DNA from 2 places in the Streptomyces purpurogeneiscleroticus genome. Region 1 is predicted to be linked to the other one. Evidence: predicted binding sites of a transcription regulator. Region 1 holds the regulator's gene; the other holds the start of a gene.

What was found. The regulator HrcA, encoded in region 1, represses chaperone genes, less so after heat shock. The targets are predictions, from matches to a motif close to TTNGCACTCNGNNNNNCNGAGTGCNAA.
Region 2: groL (chaperonin GroEL) is a predicted target of HrcA. The motif match lies at 2,211-2,237, and genes of this name have one in related genera.

What each region holds. Positions count from the first base shown of each region.
Region 1 covers NZ_NHSG01000406.1:460-14,964, reverse strand. Annotated here, with positions in the region: gene CCS38_RS29940 (HAMP domain-containing protein) at 1-3,439, opposite strand, end outside; gene CCS38_RS29935 (SpoIIE family protein phosphatase) at 3,540-5,552, shown strand; gene hemW (radical SAM family heme chaperone HemW) at 5,599-6,831, shown strand; gene CCS38_RS29925 (DUF3097 domain-containing protein) at 6,828-7,661, opposite strand; gene CCS38_RS29920 (MBL fold metallo-hydrolase) at 7,701-8,435, opposite strand; gene hrcA (heat-inducible transcriptional repressor HrcA) at 8,709-9,725, shown strand; gene dnaJ (molecular chaperone DnaJ) at 9,726-10,859, shown strand; gene CCS38_RS29905 (nitronate monooxygenase) at 10,972-12,078, shown strand; gene CCS38_RS29900 (16S rRNA (uracil(1498)-N(3))-methyltransferase) at 12,075-12,818, shown strand; gene CCS38_RS29895 (OsmC family protein) at 12,886-13,314, opposite strand; gene CCS38_RS29890 (hypothetical protein) at 13,454-14,389, shown strand; gene CCS38_RS29885 (histidine triad nucleotide-binding protein) at 14,457-14,505, shown strand, end outside.
Region 2 covers NZ_NHSG01000174.1:5,840-20,344, reverse strand. Annotated here, with positions in the region: partial or broken gene CCS38_RS10665 (PTS transporter subunit EIIC) at 1-304, shown strand, start outside; gene groL (chaperonin GroEL) at 423-2,048, opposite strand; gene CCS38_RS10655 (cold-shock protein) at 2,417-2,620, opposite strand; gene CCS38_RS10650 (MoaD/ThiS family protein) at 3,084-3,362, opposite strand; gene thrC (threonine synthase) at 3,469-4,752, opposite strand; SAM riboswitch class I at 4,770-4,928, opposite strand; gene CCS38_RS10640 (glucosyl-3-phosphoglycerate synthase) at 5,079-6,044, shown strand; gene CCS38_RS10635 (alpha,alpha-trehalose-phosphate synthase (UDP-forming)) at 6,097-7,578, shown strand; gene CCS38_RS10630 (trehalose-phosphatase) at 7,691-8,593, opposite strand; gene CCS38_RS10625 (DUF3263 domain-containing protein) at 8,657-8,902, opposite strand; gene CCS38_RS10620 (extracellular solute-binding protein) at 8,974-10,251, opposite strand; gene CCS38_RS10615 (ROK family protein) at 10,610-11,575, shown strand; gene nagA (N-acetylglucosamine-6-phosphate deacetylase) at 11,575-12,732, shown strand; gene pfkB (1-phosphofructokinase) at 12,916-13,845, shown strand; gene CCS38_RS10600 (carbohydrate-binding protein) at 13,888-14,505, opposite strand, start outside.

The sequences.
Region 1 (14,505 bases):
CGGGCTCGCTCTGTGCGGTGAGTGCACCGCCGAGCAGCCCCGCGATCTCCCGGCTGATGGACAGGCCGAGGCCCGTACCGCCGTACTTCCGGTTGGTTGTGCCGTCCGCCTGCTGGAATGCCTCGAAGATGACCGGCAGTTTCTCGGCCGCGATGCCGATGCCGGTGTCGGTGACGGTGAAGGTGACGGTCTCCTCGTCCTCCCGGTCCACCCGTAGGTCGATCTTGCCCTTGGAGGTGAATTTCAGGGCGTTGGAGAGGAGGTTCCGCAGCACCTGCTTGATCCGCTTCTCGTCGCTGTACAGGTCCTTGGGCACCGTGTCGGTCACCGAGACCTCGAAGGCCAGGCCGCGGTCCAGGGTCAGCGGGCGGAAGGTGTCGTGGACGTAGTTCAGCAGCTTGATCAGCGGTACCCGGGAGGGAAAGACATCCATCCGGCCGGCTTCGATCTTGGACAGGTCGAGGATGTCGTTGATCAGCTGGAGGAGCTCGGAGCCGGAGCGGTGGATCATCGCCGCGCTCTCCACCTCGTGCCGGCTGAGGTGGCCGTGCTCGTTGTCGATGAGCATCTGGGCCAGGATCAGCAGGGAGTTCAGGGGATTGCGCAGCTCGTGCGACATGTTCGCCAGGAACTCCGTCTTGTACCGCGAGGAGCTGGCCAGCAGCGCGGCCTTCTCCTCCAGCGCGGCGTTGGAGCGCTGCAGCTCGGCCTGGCGGCGCTGCAGCTCGCCCGTGCGCTCCTGGAGCTGGCCGGCCAGCCGCTGGGACTCGCTGAGCAGCGACTCCGTACGGGAGTTGGCGACGATGGTGTTGATGGCGACGCCGATGGTGTTCACGAACTGGTCGAAGAAGGCGAGGTGGACGTCGGAGAAGCGGGAGAAGGACGCCAGCTCGATCACGCCGAGGATCCGGTCCTCGAAGAGCACGGGGATGATCACGACGGTGTTCGGGGCCGCCTCGCCGAGCCCGGAGTCGACCTTGATGTAGTCGGACGGCACCTCCTCCACGAGGATGCGCTTCTTCTCGATGGCCGACTGGCGGACCAGGCCGTGGCCGTGCGAGCCGGGAGTGTCGATGCTGGCGTCGTGCGCGGAGCCGTATCCCGCGATGAAGTCCAGGCGCAGCTCGTCGGTCTCGGCACTGGCCAGGAAGAACGCGCCGTACTGCGCGTTCACCAGCGGCGTCAGCTCGCGCAGGATCAGGTCGGCGACCTCGACCAGATCGCGGTGGCCCTGCATCAGGCCCGCCAGCCGGGCGAGGTTGGCGTCCAGCCAGTCCTTGGCGCGGGTGGTCTCGCGGAGGTTGGAGACCATCATGTTGATGTTGTTCTTCAGCTCGTCGACCTCGCCGCGGGCCTCGACCGTGACATTGCGCGTCATGTCGCCGGAGGCCACCGCGCTGGTCACCTCGGCGATCGCCCGGACCTGCGTGGTGAGGTTCGACGCGAGCTCGTTCACGCTGGTCGTCAGGGACTTCCAGGTGCCGTAGACGCCCTCGACACGTGCCTGGCCGCCCAGCTGGCCCTCGCTGCCGACCTCGCGGGCCACCCGGGTCACCTCGGAGGCGAACGAGGACAGCGTGTCCACCATGGTGTTCAGGGTGGTCTTCAGCTCCAGGATCTCGCCGCGCGCGTCCACGTCGATCTTCTGCGACAGGTCGCCCTGGGCGACGGCGGTGGCGACGAGGGCGATGTTGCGTACCTGCGTCGTGAGGTTCGACGCCATGAAGTTGACGTTGTCGGTGAGGTCCTTCCAGACCCCGGACGCGCCGCGCACCTGGGCCCGGCCGCCGAGGTCGCCCTCCGTACCGACCTCACGGGCCACCCGGGTCACCTCGTCGGCGAACGCCCGCAGCTGGTCGACCATGCCGTTGACGGTCTCCTTGACCTCCAGGATCTCGCCGCGCGCGTCCACCGAGATCTTCTTGGACAGGTCGCCGTCGGCGACCGCGGTGGTGACCTGGGCGATGTTGCGCACCTGTGAGGTGAGGTTGGAGGCCATGAAGTTGACGTTGTCGGTGAGGTCCTTCCAGACCCCGGAGACGCCGCGGACCTGGGCCTGGCCGCCGAGGTTGCCTTCCGTACCGACTTCCCTGGCGACCCGGGTGACCTCGTCGGCGAAGGCGGAGAGCTGGTCGACCATCGTGTTGATCGTCGTCTTCAGCTCCAGGACCTCGCCCTTGGCCTCGACCGTGATCTTCCTGCCGAGGTCGCCCTCCTTCACCGCGGTCGCCACGAGGGCGATGTTGCGCACCTGCGTGGTGAGGTTGTCCGCCATGAAGTTGACGCTGTCGGTGAGGTCCTTCCACATCCCCGACACCCCGCGCACCTGCGCGCGGCCGCCCAGCCGCCCGTCCGTACCGACTTCCCGCGCGACCCGGGTCACCTCGTCGGCGAACGCGGAGAGCTGGTCGACCATCGTGTTCACGGTCTCCTTCAGCTCCAGGATCTCGCCGCGCGCGTCGACCGTGATCTTCTGGCTGAGGTCACCGTTGGCCACCGCGGTGGTGACCTGGGCGATGTTGCGTACCTGTGAGGTGAGATTGGAGGCCATGAAGTTGACGTTGTCGGTGAGGTCCTTCCAGACCCCGGAGACGCCCGGCACCTGGGCCCGGCCGCCGAGCCGGCCCTCCGTACCGACCTCCCTGGCGACCCGCGTCACCTCGTCGGCGAAGGCCGAGAGCTGGTCCACCATCGTGTTGACCGTCAGCTTCAGCTCCAGCAGCTCGCCGGTCGCCTCCACCGTCACCTGACGCGTCAGATCGCCGCGCGCCACCGCCGTCGTCACCGCCGCGATGTCCCGCACCTGCGCGGTCAGCCGGGCGGCCATCGTATTGACCGCCTCCGTCACATCCCGCCAACTCCCGGACAGACCGGCGACCTTGGCCCGGCCGCCGAGCCGCCCTTCGTTGCCCGACTCGCGGGCCACCCGTGTGACCTCGCCGGTGAACAGCGACAGCTGGTCGACCATCGAGTTCACCGCGCGGCCCAGCCCGCAGCGGTCGCCGCGCAGCCTGCGGTGCCCGTCGTGCAGCTCCACGCGCTGGGTCAGGTCGCCGCCCGCCACCGCGTTCAGCACCTGCGTCGCCTGGGCGGCCGGGACCACCAGCGCCTCGATGATGTCGTTGGTCGCGAGCACCGAGGAAGCCCACGTGCCCGAGCCGGGACTGGCTGCCATCCGCTCGTCCAGGCGGCCCTGCCGGATCAGCTCGGAGCGCAGCCGCACCAGCTCGTCGGCGTGGTGCTTCGCCCGCAGGACGATGTCGTTGAAGGCCCCGTGCAGATCGGCGAGGATGCCGTCGTACGCCACGGGGAGCCTTGTGCGGAAGTCACCGGAGGACATCGACGCGAGTGCGGTGAGCAGCGGCTTGAGATCAGCCGCCCGCACCCAGTCGGTCCCCGTCTCCCGCGTGTCGCGGGGCGCTGCGGAATCCACCGACATAGTGACCCACTTCAGTAACTCGGCGCGAATGGGTGAGCTCAGTCTGTCACTCTGGCGATGGCGCATTCGGCGCGATTGCGGAACTGCTCGGGAGTGCTCAATGAGGACGACAACTCCGTCGGAAACCGACGTGGTGCGCAGGCGGGCCACGGCCCGGCCCGGCGCCGTCCCCGCCCAGGAAAGCGGTCCGCCCGCCGACGGCCCCTCCGCCGAGGGAACACAACCCGCCGACGGTGCATACGGAACCGACGGTTTCCGCGCCGTCGGACTGCCCGGTGCCCCCATCGCCGCCGGCGCCGCCCGGCAGTTCGTCCGCACGACGCTCGCCGACTGGATCACCCGCGGGCTGCCCGGCACCGAGTACCTCACCGCGCGCGTCACCGACGAGGCCGAACTGCTCGTCAGCGAGCTGGTCACCAACGCCGTCGTGCACGCCGGCACCGCCGTCGAGCTGCTGTGCCGGCTGGACGAGGACGGCCCGCAGACCGCCGTGACCGTGGAGGTCTCCGACCACCACCCGACCCGCCCGGTGCGCGGCCGCCACGACGCCGTGACGGCCGAGGGCGCGGGCCGTGGCCTGCAACTGGTCGGCGCGCTCGCCGACTCCTGGGGCATCACGTACCGGCGCACCGTGAAGACCGTGTGGTTCCGGGTGACCGCGGACGCGCCGGAGGCGGTGTACGGACCGCCGGTGGAGATCTTCCACGCGGACCGCAGCACGCCGGGCGGGCCGCCGGCCACCGAGCTGATGCCGCCGGGGCCGCAGCGGGCCGCGCTGCGCCGCTGCGAGGTGGAGCGGCTCCACCACGGCGCGCTGTCCTTCCTCGCCGAGGCGTCCGACCTGCTCAGCGGGCAGCTGGACGCGGACCAGGTGGCCGCGCTGGTCGCGCAGCTGATCGTGCCGCGGATGGCCGACTGGTGCGCGGTGTGGCTGGACGACGGCGGGGAGTTCGGCGCGCCCCGGCTGGCCCGCGTCTGGCACGCCACGGAGTCCCGCATCGACGGGCTGCGCGAGCTGCTGGAGAAGGACCCGCCGGTACTGACCGGACGCGGCGGCGACGGCCACCCCACCGGCGCGGGCCCCTGGCCGTGGCCCGGCGAGCCCAGTGGGTTCGGCCCCGGCGGCGCGGCGCTGGCCTGCCCGCTGATCTCCGGCGTGCGCCGGCACGGCACGATCCTGATAGGCCGGGCCGGACTGCTCCGCTTCCCCGACGAGGTCGTCTCGCTCATCGAGGACCTGGCGGGGAGGGTGGCCCGGGCCATCGCCACCGCGGACGCCTACAGCCGTCAGGAACGCATCAGCCGGGTGCTGCAGCGCCGGCTGCTGCCCGGCCGCCGCCCCGACGTGCCGGGCGTGGCCTCCGCCGTGGTGTACGAGCCGCGCGAGGGCGCCTGGGCGGGCGGCGACTTCTGGGACCTCTTCCAGGCGGGCGAGGGCCGCTGGTGCTTCATGCTCGGCGACGTCTGCGGCAGCGGCCCGGAGGCGGCGGCCGTCACCGGCCTGGCCCGCCCGGTGCTGCGGCTGCTGGCCCGCGAGGGGTACGGCGTCCGCGACGTACTGGACCGGCTGAACCGCACGGTCGCGCGGGAGGCCGCCGACTCCGTCGCCGCGGTGGCCGCTGCGGTGGTCGAGGCCGGCTCCGAGGCGGAGTTGCAGCCCGGCTACCGGGAGGAGAGCGAGCAGGCCCGCTTCCTCTCCCTCCTGTACGGGGAGATCGTCCCGTACGCGGACGGCTCCGGCGGCGCCCGCTGCACGCTGGCCAGCGCCGGGCACCCGCTGCCGCTGGTGCTCGGCACGGACGGCACGGTGCGGGCGGTCGCCGCGCCCCAGATGCTGCTCGGCGTCATGGAGGAGACCGAGTACGAGAGCGAGTCCTTCGACCTCGCGCCCGGCGAGACGCTGCTGTGCGTGACCGACGGCGTGACCGAGCGCCGCTCGGGCGACCGGCTCTTCGACGACGAGGACGGCCTCGCGCACGCCTTCGCCGAGTGCGCGGGGCTGGGCGCCGAGGGCGTCGCCGAGCACCTGAGGGGCCGCGTGCACGCCTTCGGGGCGACGCCGCCGGACGACGACCTGGCGCTGCTGGTGCTGCAGGCGGTACTGGGCCCGTAGCCGGGCGGCGGAAGGGATCACTCCCCGCGTGCCGGACAATGGCGGTATGCCTTCTGCACTCCCCGACGGTGAGCCCATGCCCGAGGACGGGGCGCTGCCCGCCTCCGCCCTGGACGGAGCGGGCGAGCGGCCCCTCGGGTTCTACCTGCACGTGCCGTACTGCGCGACGCGCTGCGGGTACTGCGACTTCAACACCTACACCGCCACCGAGCTGCGCGGCTCCGGCGGGGTGCTCGCCTCCCGCGAGAACTACGCCGACACCCTCGTCGAGGAGATCCGGCTCGCCCGCAAGGTCATGGGCGACGACCCGCGCCGCGTCGAGACGGTCTTCGTGGGCGGCGGCACGCCCACGCTGCTGCCCGCCGCCGACCTCTCCCGCATGCTCGCGGCCATCCGCGACGAATTCGGCTTCACACCGGACGCGGAGATCACCACGGAGGCGAACCCGGAGTCCGTCGACCCGCGCTACCTCTCCGAGCTGCGCTCCGGCGGCTTCAACCGCGTCTCCTTCGGCATGCAGAGCGCCCGGCAGCACGTGCTGAAGATCCTCGACCGTACGCACACCCCCGGGCGCCCCGAGGCATGCGTCGCCGAGGCCCGCGCCGCCGGCTTCGACCACGTCAACCTCGACCTGATCTACGGCACGCCCGGCGAGACCGACGACGACTGGCGCGCCTCCCTGGACGCGGCGGTCGGCGCGGGCCCCGACCACGTCTCCGCGTACGCGCTGATCGTCGAGGAGGGCACCCAGCTCGCCCGCCGCATCCGCCGCGGCGAGGTCCCGATGACCGACGACGACGAGCACGCCGACCGCTACCTCATCGCCGAGGACACCCTCACCGCCGCGGGCTTCACCTGGTACGAGGTCTCCAACTGGGCCACCACGGAGGCGGCCCGCTGCCGCCACAACGAGCTGTACTGGACCGGCGCCGACTGGTGGGGCGCGGGCCCCGGCGCCCACAGCCACATCGGCGGCGTCCGCTGGTGGAACGCGAAGCACCCGGGCGCGTACGCACAGGCCCTGACCGACGGCCGCTCCCCGGGCGCGGGCCGCGAACTCCTCTCCGAGGAGGACCGCCGCGTCGAACGCATCCTCCTGGAGCTGCGACTGGCGGCGGGCTGCCCGCTGGACCTGCTGCGCCCGGCCGGGCTGGCGGCGGCCGAGAAGGCACTCGCGGACGGCCTGCTGGACCCCGGACCGTACGAGTCCGGGCGGGCGGTCCTGACGCTGCGCGGCCGCTTGCTCGCCGACGCCGTGGTGCGCGACCTGGTCGATTAGGCGGGCGGTGCCGTAACGAAATCGATCAGTTCCTCCACCCGCCCCAGCAGCGCCGGCTCCAGGTCCTTGTACGAGTGGACCGAGCCGAGGATGCGCTGCCACGCGGCGCCCGTGTTCTCCGGCCAGCGCAGGGCCCGGCAGATGCCGGTCTTCCAGTCCTGGCCGTGGGGGACGGACGGCCACGCGGGGATGCCCACCGACGACGGCTTCACGGCCTCCCAGATGTCGATGTAGGGGTGGCCGACGATCAGGACGTTCGCGTCCGTGACCGAGGCCGCGATGCGGGACTCCTTGGAGCCGGGCACCAGGTGGTCGACGAGGACGCCGAGGCGGGCGTCGGGGCCGGGGGAGAAGGAGCGGACGATCGCGGGGAGGTCGTCGATGCCTTCGAGGTACTCGACGACGACGCCTTCGATGCGCAGGTCGTCGCCCCAGACGCGTTCGACCAGCTCGGCGTCGTGGCGGCCCTCCACGTAGATGCGCCCGGCGCGGGCGACGCGGGCGCGGGCGCCGGGGACGGCGAGGGAGCCGGAGGCGGTACGGCGCGGGCCCTGGGGGTGGGCGGACGCGGCGGAGGGGCGTACGAGGGTGACGACCTTGCCTTCGAGCAGGAAGCCGCGGGGCGTCATCGGGAAGACACGCTGCTTGCCGAAGCGGTCCTCCAGGGTGACGGTCGGGCCCTCGGCGGTCTTCTCGCAGCGGATCACGGCACCGCAGTAACCCGTGGTGACCTCCTCGACAACGAGGTCCGGCTCGGCGGGGACCTCGGGCGCGGGGCGCTGCTTCTTCCAAGGAGGGGTGAGGTCGGGCCCGTACTGTCTGCTGCGCATTCGACAGACGATATGCGGGGAGCGGGGCGCCCGTGGGGGCTATTCGGGCGACACGCCGAAGCGGCGGGCCAGCTCGTCGCGCTGGGTGCGGACGAAGCGGGCATCCACGACGGCGCCGTGGCCGGGGACGTAGCGGGCGTCCTCGCCGCCGAGGGAGAGGAGCCGGTCCAGCGCGGCCGGCCAGCAGGCGGGGAGCGCGTCGGGGCCGGCCTGCGGCTCGCCCGACTCCTCGACCAGATCGCCGCAGAACACCACCTCGGGCCCGCCCGCACCACCCTGCACGCACACCGCCAGGTCGTGCGCGCTGTGCCCCGGACCGACGTTCGCCAGCAGGACGTGGCGGTCGCCCAGGTCCAGGGTGCGTTCCCCGCAGACCGCGTGCTGCGGGACCACCAGGGTGTCCACCGCGTCGGCCGCCGCGTCCGGGTCGGCCCCGTGCCGTACCGCGTCGGAGAGCAGCGCCTCCGGCTCGCGGCGCAGCAGCTCGGCCATGCCGGTCGCCCCGAAGACCGTCACACCCGCGAACGCCGCCGTGCCCAGTACATGATCGAAGTGCGGGTGGGTGAGGGCGATGTGGGACACCTCACGGCCCAGTACGCCGCGCACCTGGCGGCGCAGCTCGGCGCCCTCGGCCAGCCCGGACCCGGTGTCGACCAGGAGGACGCCGGCGGTCCCGGCCACGACGCCGACCGTGGCGTCCCAGTGCGGCAGCCGGCGCCGGGCGACCCCGTCGGCGAGCCGCTCCCACCCTGCCTCTTCCCAACTCGTGCGCATACCGCGACGCTAGCCCGTATCACCCGAAAATGCGCGCGGCCGACCGGCTGACCTGGGCGTATCCCGGGGACATGGAGCAGCCGCGGCGCGATACGGTGGCCCGCCGGGCCGCGCGCCGCGGTGCCCGGCCTTGCCCTGGCCGTGCTACCCGGCCGTACACTGGTCAGGGTTTGGCACTCGGACCGGTCGAGTGCCAGGGACAGCCGGTCGGGCCCCGGCCGGACAGGCGGCCGCAGCGGCCCAGGGGAGAGCGCGGGACTGGAGGTGTGCGCGATGCTCAGCGAACGCAGACTCGAAGTGCTGCGTGCCATCGTCCAGGACTACGTGGGCACCGAGGAGCCGGTCGGCTCCAAGGCGCTCACGGAGCGCCATCGGCTCGGCGTCTCGCCGGCCACGGTCCGCAACGACATGGCGGTGCTGGAGGAGGAGGGCTTCATCGCCCAGCCTCATACGAGCGCCGGACGCATCCCCACCGACAAGGGCTACCGCCTCTTCGTCGACAAGCTGGCGGCCGTCAAGCCGCTCTCCGGCCCCGAGCGCCGGGCGATCCACAGCTTCCTCGACAGCGCGGTGGACCTCGACGACGTCGTGGCCCGTACGGTACGGCTGCTCGCGCAGCTGACCCGGCAGGTCGCGGTGGTCCAGTACCCCTCGCTGACCCGGTCCACCGTCCGGCACGTCGAGCTGCTGTCGCTGGCCCCGGCCCGGCTGATGCTCGTCCTGATCACGGACACCGGACGGGTCGAGCAGCGCATGATCGACTGCCCGGCGCCGTTCGGCGAAACGTCCCTGGCGGACCTGCGGGCCCGGCTCAACAGCAGGGTCGTGGGGCGCCGGTTCACCGATGTGCCGCAACTGGTGCAGGACCTCCCCGAGTCCTTCGAAGCGGAGGACCGCGGCACGGTCTCGACAGTGCTGTCGGTGTTGCTGGAGACTCTGGTGGAGGAGACCGAAGAGCGGCTGATGATCGGCGGTACCGCCAATCTCACGCGCTTCGGACATGATTTCCCGCTGACGATCCGGCCGGTGCTGGAGGCACTCGAGGAGCAGGTCGTGCTCCTCAAGCTGCTGGGAGAGGCCAAGGATTCGAGCATGACCGTGCGCATCGGGCACGAGAACGCTCATGAGGGCCTCACTTCCACATCGGTCGTCGCAGTCGGCTACGGTTCGGGCGACGAGGCAGTCGCCAAACTCGGCGTGGTCGGACCGACCCGCATGGACTACCCCGGAACGATGGGAGCGGTACGCGCAGTGGCACGTTACGTCGGACAGATCCTGGCGGAGTCGTAAGTGGCCACGGACTATTACGCGGTCCTCGGTGTCAGCCGCGACGCCTCGCAGGACCAGATCAAGAAGGCTTTCCGGCGGCTGGCGCGCGAGCTGCACCCGGACGTGAACCCGGATCCCAAGACCCAGGAGCGGTTCAAGGAGATCAACGCCGCTTACGAGGTGCTGTCGGACCCGCAGAAGAAGCAGGTCTACGACCTCGGCGGCGACCCGATGTCCCAGGGCGGCGGTGCCGGCGGGGCCGGCTTCGGCGCGGGCTTCGGCAACTTCTCCGACATCATGGACGCGTTCTTCGGCACGGCGTCGCAGCGCGGACCGCGCTCGCGCACCCGCCGCGGCCAGGACGCCATGATCCGGCTGGACGTGGAGCTGCACGAGGCCGCGTTCGGCACGACCAAGGACATCCAGGTCGACACCGCCATCGTGTGTACGACCTGTACGGGCGAGGGCGCCGCGCCCGGCACCTCCGCGCAGACCTGTGACATGTGCCGCGGCCGCGGTGAGGTCTCGCAGGTCACCCGGTCCTTCCTGGGCCAGGTCATGACCTCGCGGCCGTGCCCGCAGTGCCAGGGCTTCGGCACGGTCGTGCCGACCCCGTGCCCCGAGTGCGCGGGCGACGGCCGCATCCGGTCCCGCCGCACGCTCACGGTCAAGATCCCGGCCGGTGTCGACAACGGCACCCGCATCCAGCTCGCGGGCGAGGGCGAGGTCGGCCCCGGCGGCGGCCCGGCCGGCGACCTGTACGTCGAGATCCACGAGGTCGCGCACCCGGTCTTCCAGCGGCGCGGCGACGACCTGCACTGCACGGTCACGATCCCGATGACCGCGGCGGCGCTGGGCACGAAGTGCCCGCTGGAGACGCTGGACGGGGTACGGGACGTCGACATCCGGCCCGGCACCCAGTCCGGCCAGTCCATCCCGCTGCACGGCTGCGGCATCACGCACCTGCGCGGCGGCGGCCGCGGCGACCTGGTCGTCCATGTCGAGGTCCAGACTCCGAGCAAGCTCGACCCGGAGCAGGAGGAGCTGCTGCGCCGGCTCGCCAAGCTCCGCGGCGAGGAGCGCCCGACGGGCCAGTTCCAGCCGGGCCAGCAGGGACTGTTCTCGCGCCTCAAAGATGCCTTCAACGGACGATGAGGCAGGAGGGCGGGGCCGTCCTTACGGATGGTGAACCGCTCCGGAATATGTGTGTAAGTGGCACGGTCGCCCCGATTCAAGGGGCGGCCGTGACGCGTGACACGATGTGGGCATGCCCACCGCGCTGACCGATCTGTGCCGCCACCCGATCGTGCAGGCCCCCATGGCGGGCGGCGCCTCGAGTCCCGAGCTGGCCGCCGCCGTCAGTGCGGCCGGCGGCCTGGGATTCCTCGCGGCCGGATACAAGACGGCCGACGGCATGTACCAGGAGATCAAGCAGGTACGCGGGCTGACCGACCGCCCCTTCGGCGTGAACCTCTTCATGCCGCAGCCGGAGCTCGCCGACGCCGCCGCCGTCGAGGTCTACCGCGAACAGCTCGCGGGCGAGGCCACCTGGTACGAGACCGAGCTCGGCGACACCGCGGGCTCTGCCGACGACGGGTACGACGCCAAGCTCGCCATCCTGCGCGAGGACCCCGTGCCGGTGGTCTCCTTCACCTTCGGCTGCCCCGACCGCAAGATCCTGCAGGCCCTCGACAGGGTCGGCACGTACACCGTCGTCACCGTCACCACGGCCGCCGAGGCGCGGGCCGCGCAGGAGGCGGGCGCCGACGCCGTGTGCGTCCAGGGCATAGAGGCCGGCGGCCACCAGGGCACGCACCGCGACGACCCGCAGAGCGACGGCACCGGCGCGGGCGTCGGCCTGCTCACGCTGATCGCCGAGGTCCGCGAGGCCGTCCGGCTGCCGGTGATCGCCGCGGGCGGGCTGATGCGCGGCGCGCAGATCGCCGCCGCACTGGCCGCGGGCGCGGCAGCCGCCCAGCTCGGCACGGCCTTCCTGGCCTGCCCCGAGTCCGGCGCCCACCCGCTGCACAAGCGGGCGCTGACCGACCCCCTGTTCACCCGTACGGAGCTGACCCGGGCGTTCTCCGGTCGTCCGGCCCGCGGGCTGGCGAACCGTTTCCTGCGCGAGCACGGCCCGTACGCACCGGCCGCCTACCCGGCCGTCCACTACCTCACCTCCCCGGTACGCAAGGCCGCCGCCAAGGCCGGCGACCCGCAGGCCATGAACCTGTGGGCGGGCCAGGGCCACCGGCTGGCCCGGCAGCTGCCCGCGGCCGAGCTGACGGAGGTACTGGTGGCCGAACTGGCCGCCGCACGCGACCTGTTGAACCCCTCCGGCGCCGCCGGACCCGGACCCCTCGGGAGTGCCTCGTGACCGCCCCGGTCTTCCTCGTCGACTCGCTGGCCGGCGCCGCGCCGGGCGCGACCCTGACCCTGGACGGCCCGGAAGGGCGGCACGCGGTGTCGGTGCGGCGGCTGCGCGCCGGCGAGGAGATCGTGCTGACGGACGGCGCGGGCACCGGCGCGTACGGGACGGTCGCCGCGGTCGAGGGCAAGGACCGCCTCGACGTCGCGGTGACGGAGGTACGGACCGAGGACGCGCCGCGGCCGCGCATCACCGTCGTACAGGCGCTGCCCAAGGGCGACCGCGGTGAACTGGCCGTGGAGACCATGACCGAGACCGGCGTGGACGCGATCGTGCCGTGGCAGGCGGCCCGCTGTGTGACGCAGTGGAAGGGCGAGCGGGGCGCCAAGTCGCTGACGAAGTGGCGCAATACGGCGCGGGAAGCCGGGAAGCAGGCCCGCCGGCTGACGTTCCCGGAGGTCGCGGATGCGGCTTCGACGAAGGACGTGGCCGCGCTGCTGTCCGGCGCCGCCTTCGCCGCCGTCCTGCACGAGGAGGGCAGCGAGCCGCTGGCCCGCGCCGAACTCCCCACCGACGGCGGCATCGTGCTCGTCGTCGGCCCCGAGGGCGGCGTCTCGCCGGAGGAGCTGGAGACCTTCGCGGCGGTCGGCGCGAAGCCGTACCGGCTGGGGGCGAGCGTGCTGCGCACCTCCACCGCCGGCACGGCCGCGGCCGCCCTGCTGCTGGGCCGTACCGGCCGCTGGGACTGAGCCCGGTGGGCTGAACGCCCGGTGGGGCTGGGCGCCCGGTGGGGCTGGGCGCCCGGCCGGTACGGGGTCAGATCAGGGTCGCGTCGAGCGTGATGTTCTTGACGCCCGCCAGGGCCTGGCTGACCGGGCAGTTCTTCTTGGCGTCCTCGGCGGCCGCCTGGAAGTCCGCCTCCGAGAGGCCGGGAACGCTGGCCTTCACGGTCAGCGCGATGGCGGTGATGCCCTCACCCGGCTGGAAGGTGACATCGGCCTGGGTGTCGAGCGTCTCCACGGTGTAGCCCTGACCGGCCAGACCGTGCGAGAACGCCATGGAGTAGCAGGAGGAGTGGGCCGCCGCGATCAGCTCCTCGGGGCTGGTCGTACCGTTCGGCTGCTCGGCGCGGGCCGGCCAGTTCACGTCGTACGTACCGATGTTGGAGGAGGCGAGGGCCACCTGGCCCTTGCCCTCCATCAGGTTGCCTTCCCAGTGGGTCTTGGCCGTGCGCGTCGTTGCCATGTGGGTCGCTCCCGTATGTGGCGGAACCTGGTCTTCGGAGCCCAGGCTAGTGATGATCGGCGCGGCCGGGGGAGCGCCGCGCGGAGTTGGCCGGAGCGGGCCTGTCGGGCCGTACGGCGGCGATGGCACGCTGCGGGGCATGAAGGGACGCGTGCGGGGCCGTTGGTTACGGGCGTTGGCAGCGGCGGGGGCCGCGGGTGCGGTGGCCGCCGGAACAGCGGCGTGCGAGCCATCATCGAGCTACTCCAACACCTCGGCGATCGCGGTGACCACGGACCGCCAGGGGACCCGGGCGCTGGAGTGGGAGAGCGTCGACGTGCGGTGGCTGAGCTGCACGGCGTCGGCGCCGAACGGCGGCCGGCCGGCACCGACGGGGACGGCTGCCGCCACCCCGGCCGCGAGCGAGCGCGCCCGGGTCGACTGCCAGGGCGAGACGGTGAGCGGCGAGCGGATCACCATCCGGGGCCCGGTGACCCGGGAGGTCAACGGCCGGTGCGTGGAGGGCAACGAGCTGACCGCGGTGGTCGGGGGACGGGTGATCTTCCGTACGGACACCATCGGCAACTGCGACGCCCCGGCGACGGGGGCCTCGCCGGGCGCCGACAATTCGGGGAACCCTGATAACCCCGGTAACTCCGATGATTCCGGTAACCCTGGCAACTCTGATAACCCCAGTAACTCCGATGGCTCCGGTAACTCCGACAACCCGGAGTCCGGGCCTGCCCGCGATGACCAGGGCGGGGGCGGAGGCGACGACGGGAGCGGTGGCGGCGGGAACGAGAACGGCGGGGGCGGCGACCAGAACGGGGGCGACCACGGCGACGGCCACGACGACGGGAAGTGGCAGGAAGACGGTAAGTGGCAGGACGACGGCAGCCGCGACGACGGTCACCAAGACGACTGCCCGGACGGCGACCACAACGGTGACCACGGCGACGACGGTCACGGCAAGGACGGCAAGTGGCAGGACGACGGCAAGTGGCACGACGGCAAGGACGGCCACGGGGACGACCACAACGGTGACCACAACGGCGACCAGGAGGACGTCCACGGCACCTCCGCGGCACGCCAGTAACCCCCGCCGCGCCCCCGATCGGTACGATCAGGTCGTACGAGCCGACGACCCGTGAGGAGCGCACCCGGTGGCGGGAGAACCGCAGGCCGACTGCCTGTTCTGCAAGATCGTGGCGG
Region 2 (14,505 bases), on a different contig from region 1:
CTTCAACCAGCTCGGCACGGCCGTCGGCTCCACCGCCATCGGCCCCTCCGGCTGGGCCCTCTTCCCCCTCCTCAAGGGCAACCACGACCTGGCCGCCACCGCCCTCATCTACGCCATCGGCCTCCTGGCCGGCTACCTCGTCGGCTTCCTGGCCACCTACTTCTTCGGCTTCAGCAAACAAATGCTGACCGATCTGAACGCCGACGCCAACGCTGCGCGCTCCCCGGTGGCCGGCGGCACGGGGACCGGCTCGGCCGCCGCCGGCGGCGGCCCCTCCACGGCGAAGGAGCCCGCGTCCGTCTGACCCGGCAGCCACGACAGCGACGACAGCCGTGGAAACGCCCGAGGGCGGCACCCCGTGATGGGGTGCCGCCCTCGGTTCGTACAGCGATGAACAGCTGATCCGTTCCCGGGAGGGGGGATCAGAAGTCCATGTCACCGCCCGGCATGCCGCCCGGGGCGCCGCCCGCGGCGGCCTTCTCCGGCTTGTCGGCGATGACGGCCTCGGTGGTGAGGAAGAGCGCCGCGATGGAGGCGGCGTTCTGCAGCGCGGAGCGGGTGACCTTGGCGGGGTCGATGATGCCCTCGGCGATCATGTCGACGTACTCGCCGGTCGCGGCGTTCAGGCCGTGGCCGACGGCCAGGTTGCGCACCTTCTCCACCACGACGCCGCCCTCGAGGCCGCCGTTGACGGAGATCTGCTTCAGCGGGGCCTCCAGGGCCAGCTTCACAGCGGCGGCACCGGTGGCCTCGTCGCCCTCGAGCTCGAGCTTCTCGAAGACCGAGGAAGCCTGCAGCAGGGCGACGCCACCGCCGGCGACGATGCCCTCCTCGACGGCCGCCTTCGCGTTGCGAACGGCGTCCTCGATGCGGTGCTTGCGCTCCTTGAGCTCGACCTCGGTCGCGGCACCGGCCTTGATGACCGCAACACCGCCGGCGAGCTTCGCCAGGCGCTCCTGCAGCTTCTCGCGGTCGTAGTCCGAGTCGCTGTTCTCGATCTCGGCGCGGATCTGGTTGACGCGGCCCTGAACCTGCTCGCTGTCACCGGCACCGTCGACGATGGTGGTCTCGTCCTTGGTGATGACGACCTTGCGGGCGCGGCCCAGGAGGTCCAGACCGGCGTTCTCGAGCTTGAGGCCGACCTCCTCGGAGATGACGGTGCCACCGGTGAGGATGGCGATGTCGCCGAGCATGGCCTTGCGGCGGTCACCGAAGCCCGGGGCCTTCACGGCGACGGACTTGAAGGTGCCACGGATCTTGTTGACGACCAGGGTCGACAGGGCCTCGCCCTCGACGTCCTCCGCGATGATCAGCAGCGGCTTGCCCGACTGCATGACCTTCTCCAGCAGCGGAAGGAGGTCCTTCACGTTGGAGATCTTGGAGTTGACGATCAGGATGTACGGGTCGTCGAGCGACGCCTCCATACGCTCCATGTCGGTGGCGAAGTACGCCGAGATGTAGCCCTTGTCGAAGCGCATACCCTCGGTGAGCTCGAGCTCCAGACCGAAGGTCTGGGACTCCTCGACGGTGATGACGCCTTCCTTGCCGACCTTGTCCATGGCCTCGGCGATGAGCTCACCGATCTGGGTGTCGGCGGCGGAGATGGAGGCGGTGGAGGCGATCTGCTCCTTGGTCTCCACGTCCTTCGCCTGCTCCAGCAGGGCGGCGGAGACGGCCTCGACGGCGCGCTCGATGCCGCGCTTCAGGGCCATCGGGTTGGCGCCGGCCGCGACGTTGCGCAGGCCCTCGCGGACCAGGGCCTGGGCCAGGACGGTCGCGGTCGTCGTGCCGTCACCGGCGACGTCGTCCGTCTTCTTCGCGACCTCCTTGACCAGCTCGGCGCCGATCTTCTCGTACGGGTCCTCGAGCTCGATCTCCTTGGCGATGGAGACACCATCGTTGGTGATCGTGGGGGCGCCCCACTTCTTCTCAAGGACGACGTTGCGGCCCTTGGGGCCAAGGGTGACCTTGACGGCGTCGGCGAGCTGGTTCATCCCGCGCTCGAGACCGCGCCGTGCCTCCTCGTCGAACGCGATGATCTTGGCCATGTGAAGTGGTCCTCCCGGACAGGGGTGGAAACGCAGTGGACCGCGCTGGTGCCCGCGACGGACGGCCTGCAGCCCAGTGGTTCCCTGCCCCACCGGGCCGCGGGCCTCACCGGCCCGATCCGAAGTTCTGTCACTCTCACCTTCAGAGTGCTAACGCAATGATTAGCACTCGACCCCCTCGAGTGCAAGCGCCTCAGCCCAGGCTGCGGGATCGTGCGGCAGCACCGCAAGGGCCCGGGCCAGCGCACACCCGTGCACACGGGCGGGCGCGCACCCGTACACACGAGCCGGCGCGCCCCCGTGCACAACAGAAGGCCCGCGCCCCCTCAAGGGGGCACGGGCCTCCGTACGCTGCAGTCGGTCGGCGCTCAGCCGGCCACGCGAACCATGTCCGCCTGCGGCCCCTTCTGGCCCTGCGAGATCTCGAACTCGACCCGCTGACCTTCCTCAAGGGTGCGGTAGCCGTCCATCTGGATCGCGCTGTAGTGGACGAAAACATCCGCACCACCGTCGACCGCGATGAAGCCGTACCCCTTCTCCGCGTTGAACCACTTGACGGTGCCCTGAGCCATTCCTAACTCCCCTATTGCTGGCCCTTGCGCAGGACCGCACTCCGCGGACCCGGGTCAGACCTCACCCCCAAGGAGGGTGTGCGCCGGAACGCGTCGACCGCCGCTGAATGTATCTGCACCAATGCCCAGCGCAACAGGTCAATCGGACGAGAATTCTGCCCACGACCATTCGCCGATTTGCGGCGAAGTCTAAATAATTCAGGGCAAGCCGGGCCGGGCATAGCTCATCAACGCGACAAAATGCGCACACACTTTGGGCACATCTTGTCGCGTTCTCATATGCGTGGGGCACGCGCGCGAAGAGGATTCACCTCAACTGTATCGCCTTTAACGACATGGAATCGCCCCGTCCGCTTTTGCTGCGGACGGGGCGATTCCGGGAGGCATATGCGGGCACCCACGAGACGATGCACAGGGGGCGCACACAGGGCGCACTAAAGGCGTGCGCAGGCGGCGACGGACTTCAGCAGCCGCCGGCCACCGCGGGGATGATCGAGACGCCCGCGCCGTCCGGCGTCGGGGTCTCCAGGCCCTGCTCGAAGCGCACGTCGTCGTCGTTGACGTAGACGTTCACGAAGCGGCGCAGCTTGCCCTGGTCGTCCAGGACGCGGGCCGAGATGCCGTTGTGGTTCTTCTCCAGGTCCGCGATGACCTCGGAGAGGGTCGCGCCCTCGGCGGCGACCTCGGCCTGGCCGCCGGTGTAGGTGCGGAGGATGGTGGGGATGCGGACGCTGACGCTCATGGGGTTCTTCTACCTTCCAGGTTCCGGGAAAACGAGTACATGGGCTCCGCGGCGCGGCGGAGCTGGGAGGCGGCGCGGGCCCGCCGAACGGGCCCGCCGGAACCCCCTACTTGTCGAGACCGGCCTCGCGGAACGCGTCCAGGCTCGGGCGGATGGTCGCGGTCGGGCCGGTGGTCGGCGCCACGGCGTCCAGCGTCTTCAGGCCGTCACCGGTGTTGAGGACGACGAGGGACTTCGCCGGGTCGATCTGCCCGTTCTCGATGAGCTTCTTGGTGACGCCGACGGTCACGCCGCCCGCGGTCTCCGCGAAGATGCCCTCCGTACGGGCCAGCAGCTTGATCGCGTCCACGACCTGCTCGTCGTTGACGTCCTCGACCGCGCCGCCGGTGCGCCGGGCGATGTCCAGCACGTACGGGCCGTCGGCCGGGTTGCCGATGGCCAGCGACTTGGCGATGGTGTTCGGCTTCTGCGGGCGTACGACGTCGTGGCCGGCCTTGAAGGCGGTGGACACCGGCGAGCAGCCCTCGGCCTGGGCGCCGAAGATCTTGTACGGCTTGTCCTCGACGAGGCCGAGCGCGATGAGCTCCTTGAGCCCCTTGTCGATCTTCGTGAGCTGCGAGCCCGAGGCGATCGGGATGACCAGCTGGTCCGGGAGCTCCCAGCCGAGCTGCTCACAGATCTCGTACGCGAGCGTCTTGGAGCCCTCGCCGTAGTACGGGCGGAGGTTGACGTTCACGAAGCCCCAGCCCTCGCCCAGCGGGTCGCCGATGAGCTCGGAGCAGAAGCGGTTGACGTCGTCGTAGTTGCCCTCGATGCCGACCAGGTCGCCGCCGTACACCGCGGCCATGACGACCTTGCCGGCCTCCAGGTCGTGCGGGATGAACACGCAGGAGCGGAAGCCCGCCCGGCGCGCCGCGGCGCCGACCGCACCGGCCAGGTTGCCGGTGGAGGAGCAGGACAGGGTGGTGAAGCCGAAGGCGCGGGCGGCCTCGACGGCGATCGCCACGACGCGGTCCTTGAAGGAGTGCGTCGGGTTGCCGGAGTCGTCCTTCACGTACAGGCCGCCGGTGACGCCCAGCTCGGCGGCGAGGCGGTCGGCCTGGACCAGCTTGGTGAAGCCCGGGTTGAGGTTGGGCTTGTCGGCCACGTCGGCGGGGACGGGCAGCAGCGGCGCGTAGCGCCAGATGTTGTTCGGACCGGCCTCGATCTGCTTCTTCAAGCCCTCGGGGTCGCCGCTCGGCAGGTCGTATGCCACTTCGAGCGGCCCGAAACATTCCTGGCACGCGAAGATCGGGCCGAGCGGGAAGCGCGTACCGCACTCGCGGCAGGACAGCGCGGCGGCGGGACCGAGGGAGACGGTGGAGGTGGTTTCTGCAGCTTGCACAGCCATGGAGGCGAGGCCCTTTCTCCTCATCTTCCTCGCGGCGCATCTCGCCGCGAGACGGATTTGGCACCTTCCCTAGCCGGGAGCCTCGCGCGGCGGACTTCAGTGTCCTGGCGGCAAGACCGGCTGGAGGGTTGCCGGGGCTTCAACGGGCCGTATCCCTCTGCCCCTCTGGATGAGCGGTATGGCCTGCGTTCGAAACACAGGCGTTTGTTCAGCGGTGACCCCGGCATGCGGTGGTCATCCGCGTTGTTCAAGACTGTAACCGAAGGCGTGCACGGTTGAGATAGTCGTCCGATGCGCGAGATGGATCACTTTAGGGAGACGGATACGTGCTGGAAGAGGTGGAGCGCTGGCTGGCCGGCCGCTCCTGGTCTGCCGCCGACCGACCGCTCGACCAGCTGCTGGCCGCGAAGAGCCGCACCGGGCAGACGGTCAGCGTAGTGCTGCCCGCGCTCGACGAGGAGGCCACGGTCGGCACGATCGTGGAGATCATCCGTCGCGATCTGATGTCCGCGGCGGCGCCCCTGGTCGACGAGCTGGTCGTGGTGGACTCCGGCTCCACCGACCGCACCGCCGAGGTCGCGGCCGCCGCGGGCGCCCGGGTCGTGCACCGCGACGCGATCCTGCCGCGGCTGGCGACGGTGCCCGGCAAGGGCGAGGTGCTGTGGCGCTCGCTGCTGGCCACCGGCGGCGACATCGTCTGCTTCGTCGACGCCGACCTGCGCGAGTTCTCCGCCGCCTTCGTCTCCGGGATCGTCGGGCCGCTGCTCACCGACCCCGAGGTGCAGTTCGTGAAGGCGATGTACGACCGGCCGCTCGGCGAGGGCGCCGGCGGCCCGAAGGCGGGCCAGGGGGGACGGGTCACCGAGCTGGTGGCCCGCCCGCTGCTCAATCTGCACTGGCCGCAGCTGGCCGGCTTCGTCCAGCCGCTGGGCGGCGAATACGCGGCCCGCCGGTCGCTGCTGGAGCGGCTGCCCTTCCCCGTCGGGTACGGCGTCGAGCTGGGCCTGCTGGTCGACGCGCTGCACACGGTCGGCCTGGACGCGCTGGCGCAGGTGGACGTGGGCGTGCGCAAGCACCGGCACCAGGACGGGCAGGCGCTCGGCCGGATGGCCGCGGCGATCTACCGCACCGCCCAGCTCCGGCTGGCACGCGGGCACCTCGTACGGCCCCGGCTCACCCAGTTCGACCGCGGCGAGGAGGGCGGGTTCGTCCCGCGGACGACCGACGTGGACACCGAGGAGCGGCCGCCGATGCGCGGCATACCGGAGTACGCGGAGCGGCGCGCGGCATGAGGACGGGGCGGCCGCACGTTTGAGCGGATCTGTCGCGGGTTAGGTCATCGGCATGGTCTCCTCCAGCTCAGGTGCCCAGGTTCTCGTCGCGTCCAACCGCGGTCCGGTCTCCTACGCCTTGGGCGAGGACGGCACGCTGACCTCCCGGCGCGGCGGTGGCGGTCTGGTCTCCGGCCTGTCGGCCATCGGCCCGGACGCCGGGGCGGTGTGGGTGTGCGCCGCGCTCGGCGACGGCGACCGCGAGGCGGCCCGGCGGGCCGCCGCCGGCGACGGGCTGCTGGACCCCGGCGACACCGGCGGACAGTCCGTCCGGATGCTGGACATCGCGCCCGAGGTCTTCGCCGACGCGTACAACGGCGTCGCCAACTCCGTGCTGTGGTTCGTCCACCACCTGCTCTACCAGACGCCGCTGGAGCCCGCGTTCGACGCGGATTTCCGCAGCCAGTGGGCGTCGTACGAGGCGTACAACGCCGCCTTCGCCGACGCGCTCGCCGAGGCCGCGGCGCCCGGCGCGGCCGTCCTCGTGCAGGACTACCACCTCACGCTGGTCCCGGGGCTGCTCCGCGAGCGCCGCCCCGACCTGCGCATCGGCCACTTCTCGCACACCCCCTGGGCGCCGCCGGACTACTTCCGGCTGCTGCCGGACGACGTGGCGGCCGAGGTGCTGCGCGGCATCCTGGGCGGCGACCGGGCAGCATTCCTGACCCACCGCTGGGCCGCGGCGTTCGCGGAGTGCTGCGCCGTGGTGCTGGGCGCCGAGGTCGCCAGAGACGGGGACGCGGGGCTGCGCGTCACGTACGAGGGCCGGACCACCCGGCTCGGGGTGCACGGCCTGGGCGCCGACGCGGACTTCCTGCGCGAGCGCTCCCGGCAGCCGGACGTCGACGAGCGGCTGGCGGACCTGCGCGGGCAGATCGGCACCGGAGAGGACGGCGCGCCGCGGAAGACGATCGTCCGGGTGGACCGTACGGAGCTGTCGAAGAACATCGTGCGCGGCCTCCAGGCGTACCGGCGGCTGCTGACCGACCGGCCCGAGTGGCGCGGCCGGGTGGTGCACATAGCGTTCGCCTACCCCTCGCGGCAGGACCTGGCGGTGTACCGGCAGTACACCGAGGAGGTCGGGCGGCTGGCGGAAGAGATCAACGACGAGTTCGGCACGGACGGCTGGCTGCCGGTCGTGCTGCACGTCAAGGACGACTTCGCGCGCTCCCTGGCCGCCTACCGGCTCGCCGACGTCGCGCTGGTCAACCCGATCCGCGACGGCATGAATCTGGTCGCGAAGGAGGTGCCGGTGGTGTCCGAGGCGGGCTGCGCGCTGGTGCTCTCCCGGGAGGCCGGGGCCTGCGCGGAGCTGGCGGAGGACGCGCTGGTGGTCAATCCGTACGACATCGGGGGCACGGCCGAGGCGCTGCACGCGGCGCTGACCATGCCGCTCGATGAGCGGGCCGAGCGCGCCAAGCGGTTGGCGGCGGCGGCGACGGCGCTGCCGCCGGCGCAGTGGTTCCTGGAGCAGCTTCGGGCGCTGCGGGGCTGAGCCGGCCGGGTTCCGGGGTGCCCCGGGCGGTGGGCTTTCCGGCTGTCCCGCCGTTGTGGCTGGTCGCGCAGTTCCCCGCGCCCCTGGGGCTGCGCCCCTGCGGGGCGCGCCCTCAGGCGTGCGTCGCGATCGCTTCTGCCAGCCTCGTCAGCAGTTCGACGACGCCCTGTGGGCCCGGTACCACCAGGTCCGCGCGGTCCGCCAGTTCCTCGGCGCCCTCGCCCGCCGTCGCCGAGCTGCACACCAGTACTCCGGGCAGGCCCTCGGCGCGGAGCGCGTCGACGGCGGCGTAGGCGGCCAGGTCCCCGAGGTCGTCGCCCGCGTAGAGAACCGCACCGGCCTCCACCTCGCGTACGTACGAGGTGAGCGCGACGCCCTTGTCGACGCCGGGCGGGCGCAGCTCCAGGACGAAACGGCCCGGCTCGACGATCAGGCCGTGCCGCTCGGCGAGCGCGGCCAGCGGCGCGCGCAGCGCCTCGAAGGTGCCCTGCGGGTCGGCGGTGCGGCGGGTGTGCACGGCGACGGCCCGGCCACCCTTGGTCTCGATCGCGGCCTCGATCGTGGCCTCGATCTCGGCGTCGGCCGGCCCGTCCTGCCAGGCGCCTGAGTCCGCCAGCAGGCCCGGCAGCTCGGCGGTCGCCGCGGCGACGCCCGGCGGCGGCGCGGGCGCCTCGATCCGGCCGGTGGCGGCCTCCCAGCGCTCCGCGCCGTAGTGGCCGAGGACGACGAGGTGGTCCAGGCCGTCCGCGTCGGCGAAGCCGCCGAGCCGGACGGCCGTCTCCGCCGGACGGCCGGTGATCACTACGACGGCGCGCAGCAGCGGGGCGAGGCGTGTGAGCGCTTGGACCACGCCGGGGTGCGCGCGGGCCTGCTCGGGGTCGGGGACGATGCCGGCGAGGGTGCCGTCGAAGTCGAGCGCGACGACGGTGTCGGCCGGCCGGGCGAGAAAGCCGGCCAGGCCCGCACGGCCCGCTTCGGTCATCGGCTGCGCGAGGAGGTTCTCGGGGCTGCCCATGGGGCCGAGCCTATCGGTGGGGCGGGGCGTACGGAGGTCGTACGACGATCTCCAAGACGGCCGTCAGCGACGGGCCCGCCGCTGCTCCCGCACCCGGCGCAGGCGATTCACCGTCACCGGGTCGTGGGCCAGGGCCCGCGGGTCGTCCAGGAGGGCGTTGAGCAACTGGTAGTAGCGGGTCGGCGAGATGCCGAGCCGCTCCCGTATGGCGCGCTCCTTGGCGCCGGGCCCGGACCAGGAGCGGCGCTCCACGGCGAGCACGGCCTCGTCACGCGCTGACAGCCGCTCGGACGGCGATTCGGGGACCACACGACCACGATAGCCCCGCGGTACGACATCCCTACTGATCACCCGGCCGGGCGCCCCGCACCCGCCGGGCGTCACCGCGTCGCGCTGTCCGCCTCGTCCGCGGTGTTCTGGATGTCGGTGAGCACCGATGCGGGGTCGCCGTTCTTGCCGACCGCGTCGCCCATCTTGGCCTTGATGGTCTTGCTGACCAGCGGCCAGGAGGTCTTGTCGGCGGGGTAGAACTCCGCTTCCGGCAGCTGCTTCAGGAAGCCGTGCAGCTTCTTGTACTTGTCGTCGGCGAGCATGTTCTGGGAGGCGGAGACGGTGACCGGCAGCAGGCCGTAATCGCCGGAGAACCGCATGACGTTGTCCTCGTTGTAGACGAAATCGAGGAACTTGCCGATCTCGGCGCGGTGCCCGTTCTGCTTGAAGCCCATCATCCAGTCGGCGACGCCCATGGTGGACTTGGCCGGGCCGGTGATGCCGGGGAGGGCAACGGTGCCGTAGTCGACGCCCTTGGACTTGGCCTGCTGCATCAGCGTGGGGTGGCCGTTGAGCATGCCGACCTGGCCGCTCGCGAAGGCGTTGAAGCCGTCCTGCCGGTTGAGCTTCGCGGGGTCGGTGCCGGTCAGGCCCGGGGTGACAAGGTTGTCCTTGACCCACTTGAACGTGCGGATGTTCTGCCGCGAGTCGATCGTGTACTTGCCGATGGAGTCGGTGTAGCCGCCGTCCCCGCTCAGCATCCAGATCATGGTCTCGGCCTGGGTCTCCTCGGGGCCGAGCGGCAGCGCGAAGGGGGTCTTGACGCCCGCGGCCTTCAGGAGCTGCGCGTCCTGCTTGATGTCGGACCAGGTCTTGGGCGGGCTCGCGATGCCGGCCTGCTCGAAGAGCTTCTTGTTGTAGAAGAGGCGGCGCGTGCTGGCCCCGAAGGGCATGCCGTACTGGACGCGGTGGTACTCCCCCGCCTCCGCGAGGCCGGGCGTGAAGTCCGCCTGGGTGCTGATGGAGAGCAGGTCGTCGGCGCTGTAGAGCTTGCCCTCGGCGGCGTAGTCGGCGTAGGCGCCGATCTGGGCCATGTCGGGGGCGTTGCCGGCCTCGACCCGCTTCTCGACCTCCTTGTCGACGTCCTTCCAGCTGTAGACGTCGACGTCGACCTTGATGTGCGGGTGCTTGGCCTCGAACGCCTCGACCACGTCGTGCCAGTAGTGCTTGCTGGAGTTGGCGGCGCCGTCGCCGTAGTCGGCGGCGACCAGCTTCAGGGTGACGTCGTCGGCGCCCACGGGGCCGCCGGAGCAGGAGGCCAGTGTCAGCGTCATGGCTGTCGCGATACCCGCCGCCGCCAGGCTCTTGTAGCGTCGCTGTCCTGCCATTGCTGCCCTGTTCCGCCCTTTGAGTCCAGATGTGCCGTACGTTCCGGGACGCGCCGCGGCGGCGGGGATCACCCCCCGTCGGGCGCATGAGCTGCGAGTCTGCCCCGCACACCCTCACAAGGTCTACACCAAATGAGGTCTCCGTTTCGCATCAGCGAACCGGAACGCGGGCCTCCTCCGGACGGCCTCCCGGCCACCCCGCGCCCACGCCGCGCCCGGCGCCCGCCGGCTCCGGGTGCGCGACCTGCCGCCCAACTCCCTGTGTACGGCGCATGAACCGGCCCTCCGCCCCGGCACACCGACACCGAGCCCGTAGTGGACTAGACCTCTCGGCGCTTCTCGCGGGAGACTGTGCCGCGTGAGACATGTCATCGCGCTCGATGTGGGCGGCACCGGGATCAAGGCCGCGCTCGTCGGTACGGAGGCGCCGTCCTCCGCAGGGACGCCCGCCCGGCCGCCCGTCCTGCTGCACGAGGCGCGCCGCCCCACCGGACGCGAGCGCGGCCCCGAGGCGGTGGTCGGGACGATCCTCGACTTCGCCGCCGAGCTGCGCGACCTGGGTGCGCAGCGGTACGGCGCTCCCGCGGCGGCAGCCGGCGTCGCCGTCCCCGGCATCATCGACGAGGCCGGCGGCACCGCCGTGTACGCCGCCAACCTCGGCTGGCGGGACGTCCCGCTGCGCGCCCTCCTCTCGGAGCGGCTCGGCGGCGTCCCCGTGGCGCTCGGCCACGACGTGCGCACCGGCGGGCTCGCCGAGGGCCGGATCGGCGCGGGCAAGGGCGCCGACCGGTTCGTCTTCCTGCCGCTGGGCACCGGCATCGCGGCCGCCATCGGCATCGGCGGCCGGATCGAAGCCGGGGCGCACGGCAGCGCGGGCGAGATCGGGCACATCGTCGTACGCCCCCAGGGCGCGCCGTGCGGCTGCGGCCAGCGCGGCTGCCTGGAGACGCTGGCCTCCGCCGCCGCCGTCGGCCGGGCCTGGGCCGCCGCCTGCGGTGACCCGGACGCCACGGCGGCGGACGCCGCCAAAGCGGTCGAGTCCGGCGACCCGCGCGCCGTGGCCGTCTGGCAGGAGGCCGTCGACGCGCTCGCGGACGGCCTGGTCACCTGCCTCACGCTGCTCGATCCGCGGACCCTGATCATCGGCGGCGGGCTCGCCGAGGCGGGCGACACGCTGTTCGTGCCTCTGCGGGAGGCGGTCCGGCGGCGGGTTACCTTCCAGCCGCTCCCCTCGATCGTTCCCGCGGCGCTCGGGGACGCCGCCGGCTGCCTGGGCGCAGGACTGCTGGCCCGGGATCTTCTCTCCACGGAGGTAACTGCCTGATGGCGGACCGAACCATCCTCAGCGGCGCCCGGGTGGCGCTGCCCGCGGGCGTCGTCGACGGCCTCACCCTCACGGTCGACGGGCACCGGCTCGCCGTGGGCCCCGCGGCCGGCGGCACCACCGTCGACCTGTCCGGCCACCTGATCGTCCCCGGCTTCGTGGACATGCACGTGCACGGCGGGGGCGGCGGCTCGTTCTCCTCCGCCGACCCCGAGGAGTGCCTCAAGGTCGCCGGCACCCACCGCCGCCACGGCACCACCTCCATGGCCGCCTCCACCGTCACCGGCGACCTGGCCGACCTGGCCCGGCAGGCCGCCGTCCTCTCCGAACTGGTCGAGCAGGGCGAGCTGGCCGGCATCCACTTCGAGGGCCCGTTCATCTCGGCCCACCGCTGCGGCGCCCACCAGCCCGAACTGCTGCGCGACCCGGACCCGGCGGACGTCCGCAAGCTGGTCGACGCGGCCCGCGGCACGGCGAAGATGATGACCCTCGCCCCCGAACTGCCCGGCGGCCTGGACTCCGTACGCCTGCTGGCCGAGTCCGGCGTCATCGCGGCCATCGGCCACACCGACTCCTCGTACGACGCGACGCGCCAGGCCATCGACGCGGGCGCCACCGTCGCCACGCACCTCTTCAACGCCATGCCGGGCCTGAACCACCGCACCCCCGGCCCGATCGCCGCGCTCCTGGAGGACGAGCGGATCACCGTCGAGCTGATCAACGACGGCACCCATCTGCACCCGTCCGTGCTGCAGCTGGCGTTCCGTCACGCGGGCGCGGAGCGGGTCGCGTTCATCACCGACGCGATGGGCGCGGCCGGCATGAGCGACGGCATGTACCCGCTCGGCCCGATGGAGGTCGAGGTCAAGGACGGCGTTGCGCGCATCCACGGCGGCCCCACGGCCGGCTCGATCGCGGGCTCCACGCTCACCCTGGACCTCGCCTTCAAGCGGGCCGTCACGATCGACGGCATCGGCATCGAGGCAGCAGTACAGGCCCTGTCCGGCAACCCGGCCCGGCTGCTGGGCATCGACGACCGCACCGGCTCCATCGAGCCCGGCAAGGACGCCGACCTCGTCGTACTGAACGCGTCGTACGACCTGGTGGGCGTCATGCGCAGGGGCGAGTGGGTGGTACGGCCACCGCAGGCGGGGTAAGGAAGCAGGAGCGGACGGTCCGGGCGGCGCCCGCCCGGGCTGGGCCGATTGGTCCGCATCCGCGGCCCGGGCGGCACCTGCGCTCTGTGCCAACTGCCGTCGCCGATGGCATGATCGCTCGCGCACTCGTCCGTACCCGGCCGTAGACCACGGCCGTCCGACCACTGCGCGGGAGGGGGAACCATGATCCTCACGGTCACGCTGAACGCCGCACTCGACATCACCTACCGGGTACCGCGGCTCCGCCCGCGCGGCACCAACCGGGTGACCGAGGTGTCCGAACGCCCCGGCGGCAAGGGCCTGAACGTTGCCCGGGTGCTCGCCGCCCTGGGCCATGACACCGTCGCCACCGGATTCGCCGGCGGCGGCACCGGCGACGCGCTGCGCGCCATGCTCGCCCAGGAGACCGGCGTCACCGACGCGCTGGTACCGATCGCCGGCGCCACCCGGCGCACCATCGCCGTCGTGGACACCGCCGACGGCGACACGACCCAGCTCAACGAGCCGGGCCCGACCGTCTCCCCCGCCGAGTGGGAAGCCTTCCTCACCCGGTACCGCGAACTCCTCGACGGCGCCCAGGCGGTGGCCCTGTGCGGCAGCCTGCCGTCCGGCGTGCCCGTGGACGTGTACGCGCGCCTCACCCGTACGGCCCGCGCGGCCGGCGTCCCCGTCCTCCTCGACACCAGCGGCGAGCCGCTGCGCCGCGGCCTCGCGGCACGGCCCGACCTCGCCAAGCCCAACGCCGCCGAGCTGGCGTCGCTGACCGGGCACAACGAGCCGCTGCGGGCGGCGCGGGACGCGCGCCGCCGGGGCGCGCACACGGTCGCGGCCTCGCTCGGCGCGGACGGCATGCTCGCGGTGACCGCGGACGGCTCCTGGCAGGCCGCGCCGCCGCAGCGGATTGCGGGCAACCCCACGGGAGCGGGCGACTCGGCGGTGGCCGGGCTGCTGTCCGGCCTGGTGGAGGAGCTCTCCTGGCCGGACCGGCTGACCCGCGCGGTGGCCCTGTCGGCCGCGACGGTACGGGCCCAGACCGCGGGCGAATTCGACCGCGCCACGTACGAGGACCTGCTGGGGCGGGTCGCCGTGACGGAAGGGCCGGCCGCGGCCTGAGGCGGCGCGGGCCCCGGCCGGCGGTCCCGGCCGGCGGCCCCGCTACGGCTTGGTGACCTGGCCCGCCTTCAGCCACACCTGGTCAAGGTTGAAGTCGCACTTGTTCCCCTGCTCGCAGGAGATCTTGACCGTGTTGGTGCCCTTGGTGAGCTCGACCCAGGCGAAGGTGCGGGTCCAGCCCTTCGCCCAGTCGCCCTCCTGGGCCCCGGCGAAGTTCTTCATGTTGAGCTTGGAGTCGCGGGCCTTGCCGTTGATCGACAGAGTCGCGTCGGCGTCCTTGCCCGGGACGCCGTACCCGACGAAGACGGTGTACTGGCCGTCCTTCGGCGCATCCAGCTTCCAGGTGGCGGCGGCACCCGGCGTGTTCATGCCGGTGACGTACAGACCGCCGGCCGAGCGCGCCCCCGGAATGGCCTTGTCCGTGGTCGCCGTGCCGTCCAGCCGCAGGCTGCCCGCGTCGGCCTTGGGCAGGTCGGGCTCGGCCGGCTTGTCGGACGGCTTCTTGCTCGGCTCCACGTTCTCGCCCGCGGACGCCCCGGCGCCGCCGGCCTCGGCGGACTTGTCGTCGTCGCTGTTGGAGATCATCGCGACGCCGATGCCGACGCAGACCACGGCGACGACGGCGATGGCGCCGATCAGCAGGCCGTTGCGGTTGCGGCG